Regions from separate parts of the Geodermatophilus sp. DSM 44513 genome, predicted to be linked through region 3. Evidence: predicted binding sites of a transcription regulator. Region 3 holds the regulator's gene; each other region holds the start of a gene.
The links. The regulator LexA, encoded in region 3, represses DNA repair genes until DNA is damaged. The targets are predictions, from matches to a motif close to TCGAACANNTGTTCGA.

Region 1 (5,604 bases), 460 kb from region 3:
ACCTCGCCGAGCGGCTGGGCCGGCGCGGCTGGCTGCACGTGTACGCGCCGTCGGCGGTGGTGGAGCACGAGGGCGGGCACGCCACCCGGCGCGAGCCGAACCGGATGGCCCGGGTGCACCACACCAGCGCGCTGCGCTATCTGTCCGGGCAGTACCCGATGCGGCGGCACGCGCCGCTGCGGCTGGCGTTCCGCGGCGGGCTGGGAGCCCGGATGCTGCTGTCCTACGTCAGCGGCCGGGTGGCCGCCGGTGCCCGCTTCCAACGCACCGCGGACGACGTGGGCGCCGGGGCGCGGCGCTGATGCGGCACGCGGTGGTGATGGCCGGCGGGTCGGGCACCCGGCTGTGGCCGCTGTCGCGGGCGGCGCGGCCCAAGCAGCTGCTCGACGTGGTCGCCGACGAGGGCGGCGGGGCGCACAGCCTGCTCGCGGAGGCCTTCGACCGGCTGCGGGCGGTGCTGCCGGTGGAGCGGATCTGGGTGTGCACCGCGGCGCGCTACGGCGAGCAGGTGCGGGCGGCGCTGCCGGAGCTGGCCGCCGACCGGCTGGTGCTGGAGCCCACCGCGCGCGACACCGCCAACGCCGTCGGGCTGGCGGCGGCGCTGGTGGCCGACGTCGACCCCGACGCCGAGCTGGCGGTGGTGAGCGCCGACCACGTCATCCGGCCGGTGGAGCGGTTCGCCGCCGCGCTGCACACCGCCTACGACGTCCTGGCCACCCGGCCGCGCGCCCTGGTGACCCTGGGGATCACCCCGACCGCGCCGGCGACCGGCTTCGGCTACGTGCAGCGGGGTGCGCCGACCGGGGTGCCCGGCGCCTCGGAGGCGGTGTCCTTCCGGGAGAAGCCGGACCGGGCGACCGCGGAGGCCTACCTGGCCTCGGGGGAGTACCTGTGGAACTCCGGCATGTTCGTGTGGCGGGCGCGGACGGTGCTCGACGCCCTCGCCGAGCACCTGCCCGAGTCCGCGGCCGGGCTCGCGCGGGTGGTGGCCGTGCCGGCGGGGCCGGAGCGGGACGCCGTCCTGGCCGAGGTGTTCCCCACCCTGCCGAGGATCAGCGTGGACTACGCCGTCCTGGAGCCGGCCGCGACCGAGCCCGGCCGGGTGCTGGTCGTCGACCTCGACGTCGAGTGGCTGGACGTCGGCTCGTGGCCGGCCCTGGCAGGCACGCTGGACGCCGACGCCGCGGGCAACGCCGTCCGCGGGCTGACCGTGCTGCTCGACAGCGACCGCAACGTCGTGCTCAGCGACGACCCCGGGCACCTGGTGGCCCTCGTGGGGGTGCGGGACAGCGTCGTGGTGCACACCGCGGACGTGACGATGGTCTGCCCCCTGGCCGACGCCGAGCGGGTCAAGCAGCTGCTCGCCGAGGTCGAGCGACGGCACGGCCCCCGGTACGGCTGACCCGGCGGCACCCCGTCCCGGGCGTAGCGCGTTCCCGCGGAAGCGACCCAGGTGGTCGGGGCGCGGGTGGCCCATCAGGCCACGGCCGTCAGTCCCCCGGTGGTCGCGCGGTTCTCGGTGGCGAGGCGGCGTTCGAGGTCGCGGTGGTGCAGCAGGACGCCGACGACGTAGCCGAGGTCCATCCGTTCGCCGTTCACGTGCATCGCTTCGGGCAGGTCCGGTACCCGGTCAGGGAAGAGCAGCCGGGTGATCGAGGCAGCGGACGTCGGGGGAGCGGTGGCTTCCGGTGCCGTGTCCGGGCGGCGTCCTGTCGCGGTGTCGAGCGGGTGGACCCCGACGTACGCGGGGGCGTCCGTCGTGGTGAGGCTGGCCAGCCCGCCGGCGAAGGCGGCGTCGGCGGCCCCCCACACCCGGCGCCCGTCCGGGGTGGTGACGACCAACCGGCCGTCGCGGCGGGTCATGACGAGGTCCAGGTCGTGGGCCTGGCCGTGGTCGACGTCGCAGAGCAGCACCAGGTTGGTCAGGTCGGTGGGCCCGCCGTGCAGCCAGTGCCGCAGGTGGTGGGCGTGCAGCCGCTTGATCCGGCTCTCCGTGCAGCCGGGGCGGGCGCAGCCGCCGTCGCGTCGGTGCAGTGCACGGCGCTGGGCGCGGGTGGCGAACCGGCGAGCGCGGCCGACGGCCAGCGGTTCGCGGCCGCGCTCGAGCATGGTCACCACGGTGGCCTCGCACAGCATCCGGCGGACCTGGGCTGGGTGCAGCGCCGGCCCGCCCTGCAGGTGGGCGCGGCCGGCGGCGGCGTCCTCGGCCAGCACCGCGGCATCGACGTGCACGACCACCTCCCGGCGCGGCGGGTCCCCGGCCCGCCGGTCGGCGTCGGCCGCAGCCGAGGCCAGCCGGGCGACCGCCGCGCAGCGTCGCGCGGTCGAACGGTTCCGCGCGCGGTTCACCTCCTCGTCCTCGTCCTCGCCGGTACCGGTCGCCGGAGCCGTCCCCGAGGCCGCTGCACGCGTGGCCGCGGCACGTTCCCGGCGGGCGTCGCGTTCGGCCAGGGAGTCCACCCCGGCCAGGAAGGCTGCGCCGTGCTCGGCGTCCAGGCACATGCGCACGTGCAGCATCCCGTCCTCGTCCCACCAGGAGTCGAACCGCTCACGGGCGGCCACCGTGGCGGCCGGGTCAGCAGCGTGGGCGGCGTCGACGGCGTCCGAGCGGCGCCACTCCCGCACCACCTGCTCCAGCTGGGCGGCGGTCAGCTCGTGGGCCAGGCCCAGCAGCGTGGCCTCGGTGGCCGGCTCGGCGACCCGGGTCAGCGCGCGCACCTTGGCGTATGACAGCCGCCCGGCGGCGAAGACCGCCGCGGTGGCCGGCAGCACGGTCAGCGCGCGGGCCACCCGCACGTGCTCCCGGGCCGTGCTCGTCGACAGCCCGCACTGCCAGGCCAGCCAGTGCGCGCACGAGCGGACGCCGACTGCACCCCAGCCCTCACGGCGGTCGAACTCCGCGACCAGCGCCAGCCACGCCGCGGTGGCTGCGGCCAGCCGCACCGCCCCACCGGTGATCCGCGCCGCCAGCTCCGCCAGCGACAGCTCCCCGCCCTCGGACTCCTCACCCACGACACCCTCCTCGTCGAACCGTTGTTCGGACGGTAGGCCGAGGGGGTGACAGAACCGCAGGTCACAGGCCCGGTCGCTTCCGCGGAAACGCCTGCGGAGGGGCCCAACAGGCGGAGCTGCACGAGAAGACCGCGACTCCTCCCTCACCAGGACGGTGCTGCAGGTCGTCGTCGTGATCGCCGAGCTCGCCGCGGTCAGCTCCTGGGTGGCCGACGCCCGGCTCAGCACGGCGATCAAGCTGCTGCAGTCCCGGGGCCGGCCCTGGAGTTCACCCTGATCGGCAGTAGCCAGGACGTCCGCACGGAGATGCTGACCATGTGCGACCTGTTCACCCACCGGGTGGCGCTGCGCGCGGCCGAAGCCGAGCAGGCCCGCATGCTGCTCTAACAAGGCGCCCGCGGCCGGGGAGCGCGGATCGGCCGCACCAACGCTCGCACCCGCGGGGTCCGCTACGGGCTCGGGCAGCGCACCTCGCGGGCCAAGAACCGGCTCTCGGCGATCGGCGGGCGGGCCCAGACGAGACAGGCGCCGTCGGCGTCGCGGGGGTCGGCGGCCGGTGCGTTCTGGCGGCGGGCGGTGAGCGCGGCGATCAGCCTGCCGCCACTGGGGTGGTGACGAGCGCGAGCTCGGCGAGCGGCCTGGCACCGGTCATCGGTCCCGGGGCGTTCCCGGCGGTGCGGCGTCGGTCGCGGTCCAGGACCACGGTGGCCCTCAGAGCCGGGTCGATGCCCTCCGTGCTTGGCTATGTCCTCGCCGGGCCAGTCCGGCAGCTGCCTGTGGAGGTCAAGCGGCGACACGGCTCCCGGCACGGCTGACCGCCGGCCGTCTCGCTCGGTCGGGGCCTGAGCGTCGACGCCTACTGCTCAACGGCGGCGTCGCCCCGGGCGACGCACCACCGGGACGGGGCACCACCCCAGGTGACGAGTGCGCAACGCTGTGGGGAGGCCTCTGGGGATCCCCCGCGAGGCGGTGCTCTGCTGGTGGCATGAGCGGGGTGAGCAGCTGCGTTGCGGGGCTGCTCCTGATCGTCGCGCTCACCGGTTGTGGCCAGGCCGCCGGCACCAGGGCTGCCGAGTCCGGTGGCGACAGCCCGCCGTCCGATCCGCCGGAGCTGACGCCGTCGTCCGCGGCGGTGACCCCGGACGTCGCGTGTCCGGCGCAGGAGTCGAGCCGCTTGTCGGGTGACACCGGGGGGCCCATGGACGCCTATGTCTGCTCCTACGAGATCCGCACCGTGCCGGGCGACGGCAGCTGGTCGTTCCACGTCGTCCGGCGCGTCACCGGCGGCCTCGGTGCCCTGCTGGAGGCCTACCGCTCACCGGACGAACCCCCCGTCGCCGACATGGCGTGCACGGCCGCCGGGGTGGATCCGCTCGTGGTGCACCTGCACGACGAGCACGGGACGCGCGCCGTCCGGGCGCCGGTGGGCCCCTGCAGCGCCCCCACGGAGTCGGCCAAGTCTGCCTACGCGTCGCTCATCACCGCGGTGGTCGGGGAACAGCAGGAGGGCCAGAGCCGGAGCCAGCTGTCGGTGGACACCAGCTGCCCGGACGAGACCAAGGACGTGCTCTCGATCGAGCAGCCCCCGCAACGCGGGGACCCCACCCCGACGCCGCTGTCCGCTCCGGTGTCGGTCTGCATGTACCGCGTCGCGGCCGAGGAGGGCATGCGGGTCGGGTACCTGGAGGCGCACCGCACCCTCACCGCCGATCAGGTCGCCGGGGTGAACGCGGCACTGGACCTGGTGCGCCCCGACCGGGGCTGCAGCCGCGTCGAGCACAGGAGGTTCGCGGTGCTGTTCGGATCCCAGCCCGGCCGGACCGTCATCGCCCTGGACGGGTGCGCCGTCTCCCAGGACGCAGGTTGGTGGCGCGCCGACGACCACCTCCGCCGAGCCGTCGGCGGCTGAGGTGGACGGCATCGCCGGTCCCGACGAGACCGCACCCGGCGGACGCGTGTGACTCGTGTGATCGGTGGGACGGCAGAGGTGAACACGGTCCCGGTTTCGTCACCGTCCGGCGACGGGTGTTGCACTCTGGGTGGGTGAGCCCGGTCAGCACAGCCCTCGGTGTCCGGCCGGTCGTCGACCAGGTGTCGACGACGGGCGTCCTACCATCCGAAGCGATGGGCACCGCCACCATGGGCGCACCGAACCCGCCGGACCCCTGCTGGGACGACACGGTCGTCGTCGTCCGCGTCTACAACGAGGCGCCCGTCGTGGGCGGGGTCATCGCCGAGCTGGTCGCCGCGGGGCTGTCTGTCATCGCCGTGGACGACGCGAGCACCGACACGTCGGCGGACGAGATCGACAAGGCCGGGGCCTTCCGCGTCAGCCACCCGATCAACCTCGGCGCCGGCGGTGCGCTGCAGACCGGCTTCGAGGCCGCGCTGATGCTCACCGACGCCCGCTACATCGCCTGTTTCGACGCCGACGGCCAGCACCAGCTGCCCGACCTGCTCGGCATGATCGGCAAGATCCGCGAGGGCTACGACGTGGTCATGGGCTCGCGGTTCCTGGAGGGCGACGGCCCCACCCAGATGAGCTGGCTGCGCCGGGTCATCCTGAAGACGGCGAGCACGCTGCTCAACCGC
Region 2 (5,604 bases), 1.4 Mb from region 3:
CGATACTGTTCGAGACGACGATTCCGTCGGCCACGAAATTGTGAGTCCCGAGCACGGTGGCGTCGTAGACCTCCTCCTCGGCTCCCTTTTCCACGGAGACGATTCGATCCCAGTAGACGTCATTCACTGCATGAATCTCCAACTGCGCGTCGCCGAGGACGGCCGCGATACGGCCGAGGCGTTCCCGACTGAGGGCATGCCTCCCCCACCGTGAGTCGTCAAGGGAAGACCCCATGGCCGCAGCGAAGGCCCGGTGGCTCACACCCCGTTCCTCCAGCACCGTGCGAACGCGGTTCCACACTTCAGGTGGCACGGTGTCGGCCTTGGATCCTGCCGTGAGGTCCCGGACGATCGCGAGCAACTGCTCCGCGGCCACCCCCCGGGCACCGTGGACGCCGATCTCGCCGAGGAACCGGCGCTGGTCGTCGCAGCCACTGACGTCCAGGGTCCAGCCGTCCCGGTAGCCGCTCTTGCGCGTCCGGCGAATGCGGCAGGAGATGCCGAAGCGCAGCAGCAGCCGTGAGACACCGTCGACGAGCCGGCGGCTGGTCGACGCGTAGTACACGCGCCCGCCGCGACCGTTCTTGGTGACCGTGACGGAACCGTCGGTGGCCCACAGGTGGCGCAGGAAGAGCGCGATCTGGCTCTTGGGGAGCGAGAACACCGGCTCGGGCACGAACTTCTCGTGACTCCGCAGGCCAAACAGCCCGAGCTCGTCGAACCAGGCCGCGATCGGGTTGCGTCGGCCATGGGTGAGCCGGAAGGGCGCCGGCAGGCGCAGCGTGGTGCACCGGGCAGCGGCGTACTCGTCGCGCACCGCGATGACACCGAAGTGCAGCGCCGCGGTCGTCACCGCGCGCAGGTTCGCCTCGTCGACGGAGGCGTAGCGCAGCGGCTGTCGTCTGACGACGCTGCCATCGCCGATCATGTGGGCGAGCAGGACGACCTTCTCGTCCTCCCAGACGGTCATCCGGTCCGGCGCGGGCACGTGCCGCGGCACGGCGATGCGGTCACCTGCGGTGAGCTCACCGAGTGGCCGCCACCCGTCGTAGGTCAGGAACGGGTGGTTGGCCGTGGCCCGCACGGTCTTGCCCGAGGACGTGGTGAGCTGGAGCACCGGCTTGCGCCCGGTGGAGAAAGCGTGGGTGAGGTGCCGGCGCACGTACCGCAGCCCGTCGTCCAGCGCCCACACCGGGACGTCCCTGGCGCCGGTCTCGACCAACTCTCCGATGGTCACCTCAGCGCCCGTGTCGGCGCGCAGGACGCGCGTGTCGGCGGTCAGGCAACCGGACTCGCGGAGGTCGGAAAGCATCGGCTTCTTGTCCTGGCGCTGCTCGGACCCGCGGTTCAACTGGCTCATCGCGATGACCGGGACGTCCAGTTCCTTGGCCAGCAGCTTGAGCGCGCGGGAGAACTCCGAGACCTCCTGCTGGCGGCTCTCGACGCGCTTGCCCGACGTCATGAGCTGCAGGTAGTCGATCACCACCAGCTTGAGGTCGTTGCGCTGCTTGAGCCGCCGCGCCTTGGCCCGGATCTCCATCATCGTCATGTTCGGCGAGTCGTCGATGTAGAGCGGGGCGTCGGCGATCTCCCCCATCCGGCGGGCCAGCCGCGACCAGTCCTCGTCCGACAGCGTGCCGGCCCGCATGTGGTGCAGCGGCACCTTCGCCTCCGCCGACAGCAGCCGCATGGTGATCTCGTGCTTGCTCATCTCCAGCGAGAAGATGCAGGTGGCCAGCTGGTGCTTGACCGTCGCCGACCGGGCGATGTCCAGCCCGAGCGTGGAGTTGTGCGTCGGGATGAAGCTGCGCCCGGCGAGGAAGAGCGAATCCGCCGCGTCGACCTGGATGCAGCGCACCGGCACGCTGTCGATCCGCCGGACGTCAGTGACGAAGCGGACCTCGCGGTGGGGCGAGCCGCCGGTGCGGTGTCCCTTGTGCGCGAGCTGCTTGCGCTGCAGCCAGAAGACCTCGTCGTCGGTGCTGAAGGCCACCTCCCCGTCGCCGCTCACCTGTACGTGGTGGCCGAGGCTCGTGACCAGCTCGCACACGTCGTCGCACAGGCCGGGCTGCGGGACGACGAGCTGCACCGTCCCGGAGTCCGACACGGTCCCGCCGGCGTCCAGGAGACCGGCCAGCAGGGCTCGCCGCTGCGCGATCGAGGCCCGCAGGTGGCCGGCCGGGATCCGCCCGGCGTGCGCGACGGCAGCCAGCGCGGACCCGTCCGTCGACGCTCCGACCTCGCCGTGCGCGTACATGGCGATCTCGGGGTCCAGCTCGGCCCACTCGGCCGCGGACGGCGCGCCGAGCTGCACGCCGACCGCGTACGGCGGCGGATCCAGTGGTGTCTCGGGCAGGACCAGCGGCGCGGCCACCGTGACGGCGTGGGCAGGCCCACCGGCGTCGTTCAGCGTCCGTGCGATCTCCTCGGTGGTGCGGACCCCGGGGACGCCCGATCGGCCGCCGCCCCGGGTCTCGGTCAGCCACTGGTGCGCGGCGTCGGCGACGAGCACCGACCCGTCGGAGAAGTGCACCTCGTAGCAGGGGCGGCCGGTCATCACCCCGGTGGCGGCCACGACCGTCGTCGGCCGGCCGTCCGCGCCCATCACCCGGTCACCGACAGCGACCTCACCCATCGTCGTCCACCCCGTGGGGGTCGCGATCGGGGTGTCCAGCGCCAGGGCCTTGCCCACGCCGGGACGGGCCGCGATGACGACCATCTGGCCGCCCTGCAGGCCGTTGGTGAGCTCGTCGAGGTCGCGGATGCCGGTGGGCACGCCGCGGGCGGTACCGCCGCGGGAGGCGATGGCGTCCAGCTCGTCCATCGTCGGCTGCAGCACGTCCTCGAGGCGCGAGTAGTCCTCGCTCATGCGCTTCTCGGTGACGTCGTAGATCTCCTGCTGGGCGCGGTCGACGATGTCGTCGACGTCGCCCTTGCCACCGGCCGCGCCGTAGCCCAGCTGCACCACGCGGGTGCCGGCCTCCACCAGCCGCCGCAGCACCGCCTGCTCGGCGACGATGGCGGCGTAGTAGCCGGCGTTGGCCGCGGTCGGCGTGGACTGGATCAGGGTGTGCAGGTAGACCGCGCCGCCCATCTTGGACAGCTGGTCGGTGCGGTTGAGCTCGGCGGCCACGGTGATCGCGTCGGCCGGCTCGCCCCGCCCGTAGAGGTCGAGGACGCAGTCGAAGATCACCTGGTGCGCCGGCCGGTAGAAGTCCGTGCCGGACAGCACCTCGACCACGTCGGCGATCGCGTCCTTGCTCAGCAGCATGCCGCCGAGCACCGACTGCTCCGCCGCGACGTCCTGCGGCGGCTGCCGGTCGTACGCCGGCGCCGTCGGGGTCGGTCGGCTGAAGTCGTCGGCCACCGCCACGGGGAGGTCCTCCATCCACTCACGGCGCACCCGCGCACCGGCCCGGGCGGGACCGCCGGGGCCTGGTGGGGGAGCACCAGCACGCTGTACACCTGACTCGAACGCCTGTTCGGGTCGTTCCTACCGGGAGGGACCGACAGTTCGGCACGTCAGGAGCTGGGGACGACGGTAGGAAGCACGAGGGGGCCCCGTCCAACACCGGTGTGCACGGGCTTCTGCACAACTTGTGGACAAGTCGGTGGACACAGACGTGTCGACGTGTGGAGACAGCGGGGGACACCGCCGCGCCGTCCCCCGGATCCCGCGTCTGACCTGCACGGGGGCCACCCACCGGGTGTGGACGGGAGAAATCCGCCAGAAAAGCCGGTGGCGTACGTCTCGTGTCGCGGAGGTTGCGCAGGTGCCCCAGCGGTCCCACGTCCACAGGGGGTGGGCACGGCGGCGCCACGGGCGACTGAGGGGGCCGAGCGTGTGCGCCGAAGCCCCGGTGCCGCCGCTCGACCGAGGCCCCAGCGCACACGCTCCGGTCCGGAGACGCGGCGAGGGGCGCCGGACCAGGGTCCGGCGCCCCTCGCAGGCAGGCAGCGCGTGCTCCCGTCCCGGGGACGGGCCAGGCCTCAGCCGGGGACGACCTCGATGGCCAGCTGGGTGGTCACCTCGGAGTGGACCCGCACGGTGACCGTGTGCTGGCCGGTGGTCTTGATGCTGCTGGGCAGCTCCACCCGGCGCCGGTCGAGCTCGGGGCCGCCGGCGGCGGTCACGGCGTTGACGACGTCGGCGGTGGTGATGCGGCCGAACAGCCGGCCGCCCTCACCGGCACGCGCCGGCACCCGCACGGTCAGGCCGGACAGGCGCCCGGCCACGGCCTGCGCCTCCTCGAGCGAGCGCACCTCGCGGGTGGCCCGCGCCCGGCGCAGCGACTCGACCTGCTTCTCGGCACCGCGGGTGGCCTTGATGGCCAGGCCGCGGGGCAGGAGGTAGTTGCGGGCGTACCCGCCCTTGACCTCCACGGTGTCACCGGAGGACCCGAGACCGGTGACCTCCTGCGTCAGGATGAGCTTCTGGGTGGTCATGGTCAGCGCGCCGTGGAGGTGTAGGGCAGCAGGGCCATCTCGCGGCTGTTCTTCACGGCCACGGCGACGTCCCGCTGGTGCTGGCTGCAGTTGCCGCTCACGCGGCGGGCACGGATCTTGCCGCGGTCGGAGATGAACTTCCGCAGCAGGGTCGTGTCCTTGTAGTCGACGTAGGTCGCCTTGTCCTTGCAGAACTGGCAGACCTTCTTCTTGGGCTTCCGGACGGGGGGCTTGGGCACTGGGTTCTCCAGGAAGTGACGGTATGGAACCGGCCCCGCTGCAGGGCCCCGCGCCGAGCGTCAGCGAGGTGCGGGGGGCAGAGGGGTCCTCTTAGAAGGGGGGCTCGTCGGACGACGGGGCCGGGGTGGACCACGGGTCGCTGGACCCGCCGCCCCCACCGAAGCCGCCACCGCCACCGCCGCCGAAGCCGCCACCGCCGCCGCCCTCACCGCGCGAGGCCTTGGTGACCTTGGCGGTGGCGTAGCGGAGCGAGGGGCCGATCTCGTCGACCTCGAGCTCGACGACGGTGCGCTTCTCGCCTTCCTTGGTCTCGAACGACCGCTGCTTGAGCCGGCCGGAGACGAGGACGCGCGACCCGCGGGTGAGCGACTCGGCGACGTTCTCCGCCGCCTGCCGCCACACGTTGCAGCGCAGGAAGAGCGCCTCGCCGTCCTTCCACTCCTGCGACTGGCGGTCGAAGGTCCGCGGCGTGGAGGCCACGGTGAAGTTGGCGACCGCGGCACCGGAGGGCGTGAAGCGCAGCTCCGGGTCCGACGTGAGGTTGCCGATGACGGTGATGACGGTCTCGCCGGCCATGGTCAGTGGGCCTCGGGCCGCATCAGCTTGGTGCGCAGGACCGACTCGTTGAGGTTCAGCTGCCGGTCGAGCTCGGCCACCGCGGCGGGCGTGGCCTGGATGTCGACGATGGCGTAGATGCCCTCGGCCTGCTTGTCGATCTCGTAGGCCAGCCGGCGGCGGCCCCAGATCTCGGTCTTGACGGTGCCACCGGAGTTGGTGACGACGGTCAGGAACCGGTCGAGGGAGGGCGCGATCGTGCGCTCCTCCAGGTCGGGGTCGAGGATGACCATCAGTTCGTAGCGACGCACGGAGAACCCCACCTCCTCTGGTCTCAGGCGGCTGCAGTCGATCTGCAGCAGG
Region 3 (5,604 bases):
ACTTCGTGGTGACGATGTTGGTGGCGTTGATGCTCCACTCGGCGGGGAACTCCACGCCGCGCTGCTCGAAGTTGACCGAGCCGTCCCGCCAGTTGGTCATGACGACGTCCCGGCGCTCCCAGGTCACCTCGTCGTAGGGGTGCACCCCGGCGGTGGTGAAGACCCGCTTGACCTTCAGGCCCCTCCCCCTGGTCGGCGCCTTGGCGGTACGACGCGTACGGCCCGACAGGCGGTCTTCGGTCTCGGTCACGAGCTCTCCCTGGGTTGTGTGCGGTGCTGGTCGGAGAGGCGGCTGGGGAAGAGCCGCACCCTTCTTAGCCGGTGCTGCTGACGTTTCTCAGCCGCCGGCGGAGGAGGCGCTGCTGCGCCCCCCGCCCCGCCGGCGGGGTGGTGGGTCCTGCATGCCGGGCAGCGGGGGCGTGCCGGCGGCGACGTGCCGGGCCCGCAGCTCGGTGATCGCCTTCTCGAAGTCCTCAAGCGAGGTGAAGGCCCGGTACACGCTGGCGAAGCGCAGGTAGGCCACCTCGTCCAGCTCGCGCAGCGGCCGCAGGATGGCCAGCCCCACCTCGTGGCTGGGCACCTCCGCGGCGCCGGAGGCCCGGATGGCGTCCTCCACCTGCTGGGCCAGCTGCTGCAGCTGGTCCTCGTCGACCGGCCGGCCCTGGCAGGCACGGCGGACGCCGGCCACCACCTTGCCGCGGGCGAACGGCTCGCTGACCCCGCTGCGCTTGACGACGGCGAGGACGGCCTCCTCCACCGTGGTGAACCGGCGGCCGCACGCGGGGCACGAGCGGCGGCGACGGGTGGTCGCCCCCTCGTCGGCCTCGCGCGAGTCGATGACCCGGCTGTCGGGGTTGTGGCAGAAGGGGCAGCGCACGCGGTCCCTCCCCTCCCGACGGGCCCCGCCACGGGGTCCCGCCCCGGCTGCCGCCGCGACCGCCGGGAGCGGTCGGGCGACGGATCGGGACGGCCGGCTGTGGACCCCCCTGGGGACATCCGGTGGACGTCGTGGGGAGGACCTGAGGACCGGCCTGTGGACGACTCACAGCGGTACGACTACTAGATGTAGGGGAAGCCTAGGCCGGTCCCCACTAGATCTGCAAGCCGACATCACGCGCGTCGCCCGGCGGGACGACGTCCGCACCGTCCCGGCACAGCTGTCCCACCGGCCCCACGGCACGCCTCCTCCCGCGCCGGCGCACGGGCGACGCGGGTGGGGTGCAGCAGCGGACGGGTGCCGCTCCGGGCTCAGGCCCGGAGCACCCCGTCGGGGCGGACCGGGCGGGGACGGGACGCCCGGTCCCCGAGCCGCAGCGGACGGGTCAGGCAGTCCGGACCGGTGGCGCGCGGCATGAGCACCGTCGCGTCGCCGGGGTCGGACCCGGCGGCCTCCCCCGCGGGGGACGCCTCCGGCTGCGGGCGGGTGTCGACCGCCCGGTGCCGGCCGGCCGCCGCCCCGGCCCGGTGCCGGCCGGCCGCGGCCGCCGCGTCGTGCACGGCGGGCAGCTGGGCGGTCACCTGGCCGCCGTGGCGGCGCCGGTCCGTGGCACCCGACCCGGGGAGGACGCCGGCCGCCCGCTGCTCCCGGGCGGCGGCCTCGCTCAGGGACACCCGCGGGGCGGTCGAAGCGCCCGGCAGCAGCTCCTCGGCCAGCCCCAGGGACAGCGCCGCCGGCGCGTCGGGCACGAGCACCGGCGCGGGGTCGGCCTCGGGCAGCCGGACCTCGCCGAGGTCGGTCCAGACCTCGCGGTCGGCACCGGCCACGGCCACCCGCACCCACACCTCGCACGCGCCGCTGCCGTCGTGCCGCCAGCCCAGCAGCGACCCCGGCCACCAGGTGCCCTCGACGAGGACCTCGACGTTCTGCGACGGGGAGCTGAAGACGGCGGCCCGGCGCCCGGGGGTGGCTGACACGGACCCGACGGTAGGTCCGCGACCTGCGACGGCGGGTGAGCGACTCGGCACGACGGGTTGACGAACCTGGCCGGGCGGTCTTGTCGCTCCTCGACCGAGCCGCCCCTCCCGACCACCTCCGGCCCCTGGTCAGGGCACCGCGAGGACCTGGCCGGGGACGACGACCGAGCCCTCGAGGTCGTTGAGCTCCTCGATCGCGTCGACCACGGCACGCACGTCCCCGGTCCCGCCGGCGAGCTCCCCGGCGATCGACCACACGGTGTCCCCCTCCCCCACCACGACGCTGTCCCCACCGGCCAGCCGCAGCTCCCCACCGGGGTGACCCCCGACGACCGGCGCGACCCAGGCGCCGAACGCGACCGCGCCGGACAGGACCAGGGCGCGCACCAGCGCCCGCCCGCGCCCGGTCAGCCGCAGACGTGCCCCGCCGGAGGGGACGCACCCGCCGCGGACGGCGCCCGCGGACCCCACCCCCGACGTCACGGCCCGTCCCCCCGGCCGGACCCGGTGCGGACCCGGCGGGACGCTGCCGACGGCCGGTGACCGGCCGGCCCCGCGGGCGGGAGCCGTGACCGCGGCGCGGGGCCCCGGGACACCCGGCCGGTCGGGGACCGGCCGCAGGTGCCCGGCGACCCGCGGGCCGCTGCCCGGGAGGACCGACCCGGCCGGCGACCGCGCCGGTCCGGGTGCCCCGACCGCCCGGGCGGGTGCGCACCGCGCGTCCCCCGACCCCAGCAGCGGCCGCCACGGCACCTGCACCGCCGCGTCGAACTCCAGCACGGCCTGACGCACGTCCACCACGAGCCTCCTCCTCACACCCCAGCGCGTCGAACGCGTGTTCGATCGAACGTCTGTGCGATGTCTACCGCATCCCGCCGACGGGGTCGACCCGACGCCGCGCACACTTCGAACAGGTGTTTGGGAGTACCGGTCCCGAGGCGCTACCGTTCCGTCCGACACCCGTCCGCCCCGGCCCCCGGGTCACCGGTCCGGGCGGGCGCAGGGCGACCGGGCGCGGGACACCGGGCGCAGGACACGGGCCGTGGCGGCACGGCCGGCGAGGAGGAGACGTGGCGGGCAGCAGGGGGACGTCGGGCAGTGGGGCCCGGGGAGGCGACGGCCCGCCGCGGCGGGCGTCGGAGAGCCGGACCGGCGCGGCCGCCGGTGCGCCCGGGACGGCCGGGACCGCGTCGGTGCGCACCTTCCCCGACCGCGGCGAGGCCGGCGACGGGCTCACCCAGCGGCAGCGGCGCGTCCTCGAGGTGATCCGCGACTCGATCGAGCGACGCGGCTACCCGCCGTCGGTGCGCGAGATCGGCGAGGCCGTCGGGCTCTCGTCGGCCTCCTCGGTGGCCCACCAGCTGAGCGTGCTGCAGAAGAAGGGCTGGCTGCGCCGCGACCCCAACCGGCCGCGGGCGCTGGACGTCCGGCTGCCCGGCGAGGTCCCCGGCGCGCCGGCACCGACCGCCGCGACGGCCGGCGGCGCCGACGAGGCCCCCACCCCGACCTACGTCCCGCTGGTCGGCCGGATCGCCGCCGGTGGCCCGGTGCTCGCGGAGCAGGCCGTCGAGGACGTCTTCCCGCTGCCCCGCGAGCTGGTCGGCGAGGGCACCCTGTTCATGCTCCGGGTCAGCGGTGACTCGATGGTCGAGGCGGCCATCTGCGACGGCGACTGGGTGGTCGTGCGCCAGCAGCCGACGGCGGAGAACGGCGAGATCGTCGCCGCCATGATCGACGGCGAGGCGACGGTGAAGACGTACAAGCGGCGCGACGGGCACGTGTGGCTGCTGCCGCACAACCCGGCGTACGAGCCCATCCCCGGCGACGACGCCACCGTCCTGGGCCGCGTGGTCACGGTGCTGCGCCGGGTCTGACCCGTGCCGGTCTGCCGACGTGTCGCGGGACCGGCACGAGGCGGCCACCGAAGCCCGGAGGGTCGGCGGCCGCCTCGTGTGGCGGCCGGGTCATCGGCGCCTATAGTCGCCGTCCCGCTTCTCGAAGAAGGCCCGTAGCGCCTCCTGGTGGTCGTCGGTGCGGAACATCTCCAGGAAGCGTTGGGTCTGCAGCGCCTGCCCCTCCGCGAAGTCCATCTCGATGGCCTGCGTCACCGCGGATTTCGTCACCTCGACCGACAACGGGGCCCGCGTCGCGATCCGCTGGGCCTTGGCCAGCGCGGCCGGCATCAGGTCCGCCGGTTCGTGCACTTCGGTGACCAGTCCCCAGTTGAGTGCCTGCTCTGCGGTGTAGCGCGCCCCGGTCAGCAGGATCTCCTTGGCCGCGCCGAGGCCCACCACTCGTGGCAGCCGCCAGAAGCTCACGATGAGCCCGACGTTGACCCCGGCGGCGACGAAGAAGGCCTCGGTCGAGGCGATCCGGATGTCACTGCAGAGAGCGAACTCCAGGCCTCCACCCACCGTGGCGCCGTTGATCGCTGCGATGACCGGCGCACGGAAGTCCTGGACGCCGTTGAGCACCCTGCCGAACTCGGCCAGGTAGTCGGTGAGCTGCTCGTCGGTCATCGACTGGTCCTCGCGCAGCTGAGCACCGGCCGTGAACGCCCGGCCCTTCCCGGTGATGACCAGGCAGCGGACGTCCTCGTCGGCGTCCAGGATGTCCAGCGCCCGCATGAACGACCGCCGGCTCTCCCAGCTGAAGGTGTTGGCCGGCTCGCTGTCGAGCGTCAGTACGGCGATGTGCGGGGTCTCGTACCGCAGGTGCACTCCACTGCCGAGATCCGGGACGGTGGCGGTCATGCGGCTTCCTCCGGGGGTGTGTTGAGGGCGACGGACGGGGAACGGCGGCGACGCCGGGACGGCGACTCGCCGGGTCTGCTGTCCAGCAGCCGCATCGCGATCACGGTGACCACGATGTTGATCAGCAGGATCACAACCGAGAGCGCACCGACGCGCTGGTAGAGCGACTCGCTGGCGAGGTTGTAGAGGACGGTCGCGACCGTCGGGTTGGCACCGGTGTAGAGGAACACCGACATCTCCAGCTCGCGGAACAGCAGGACGAAGTTGAGCAGCCCCGCCGCCAGCAGGGACGGTCGGAGCAGGGGCACCGTGATCCGGCGCCAGGTGCGCACCCACGACGCACCGAGGCTCCGCGACGCCTCCTCGACCTCTGCGCCGATCTGGCCCATGCCGGCGTGCACGTAGGCGTAGGACAAGGGCAGGGCGCTGCCGGCGTAGGCGATGAGCAGGATGGTGAGCGTGCCGCCGAGCCCGAACGGCGTGCCGGCGTAGGCGATGATCAAGCCGATTCCGAGCACGGCACCGGGGAAGGCCAGCGGTGCCGCCATCACCGGGGCGATCAGGGCGTTGCTGTGCGCCCGCGTCCGGTGCGCCAGCCATGCGGCCAGGAGCGCCACGGCGAGCGCCAGCACGGTCCCGCCCACCGCGAGCACGAAGCTGTTCCCCATGGCAGCCGTGATCAGGGGGCGGCCGAACACTTGCTCGTAGTTCCCGGTGAGGGTGAAGTTGTCCCAGCCGAGCGGCCGCCCGAGGGCCTCGCGGAAGGACGTCACCAGGAGCACGCCGAACGGCAGGACGATGCTCAGCAGCACGACGGCCGAGCAGAAGGTCAGCCCGAGCGCCCGACCGCCAGCACCGAGACGGGTGACGTCCTGCTGGCCGGGCTTGCCGCCGATGACGGTGAACCGCTTGCCGCCGGTCAGCCAGCGCTGCAGCA

Region 1: the regulator LexA is predicted to act here: its motif matches at 3,026-3,041, upstream of RTG05_RS17550 (HNH endonuclease signature motif containing protein).
Region 2: the regulator LexA is predicted to act here: its motif matches at 3,471-3,486, upstream of RTG05_RS22110 (replicative DNA helicase).

Annotation. Positions count from the first base shown of each region.
Region 1 is NZ_CP135963.1:3,618,396-3,623,999, reverse strand. Features, by position in the region: gene RTG05_RS17560 (glycosyltransferase family 2 protein) at 1-302, shown strand, start outside; gene RTG05_RS17555 (mannose-1-phosphate guanylyltransferase) at 302-1,402, shown strand; gene RTG05_RS17550 (HNH endonuclease signature motif containing protein) at 1,477-3,012, opposite strand; gene RTG05_RS17545 (hypothetical protein) at 3,167-3,289, shown strand; gene RTG05_RS17540 (hypothetical protein) at 3,998-4,921, shown strand; gene RTG05_RS17535 (glycosyltransferase family 2 protein) at 5,137-5,604, shown strand, end outside.
Region 2 is NZ_CP135963.1:4,591,744-4,597,347, forward strand. Features, by position in the region: gene RTG05_RS22110 (replicative DNA helicase) at 1-3,388, opposite strand, end outside; gene rplI (50S ribosomal protein L9) at 3,991-4,446, opposite strand; gene rpsR (30S ribosomal protein S18) at 4,449-4,685, opposite strand; gene RTG05_RS22125 (single-stranded DNA-binding protein) at 4,777-5,262, opposite strand; gene rpsF (30S ribosomal protein S6) at 5,265-5,552, opposite strand.
Region 3 is NZ_CP135963.1:3,157,004-3,162,607, forward strand. Features, by position in the region: gene RTG05_RS15320 (vitamin B12-dependent ribonucleotide reductase) at 1-250, opposite strand, end outside; gene nrdR (transcriptional regulator NrdR) at 338-877, opposite strand; gene RTG05_RS15330 (hypothetical protein) at 1,249-1,914, opposite strand; gene RTG05_RS15335 (LysM peptidoglycan-binding domain-containing protein) at 2,044-2,712, opposite strand; gene lexA (transcriptional repressor LexA) at 2,985-3,788, shown strand; gene RTG05_RS15345 (enoyl-CoA hydratase/isomerase family protein) at 3,879-4,667, opposite strand; gene RTG05_RS15350 (ABC transporter permease) at 4,664-5,604, opposite strand, start outside.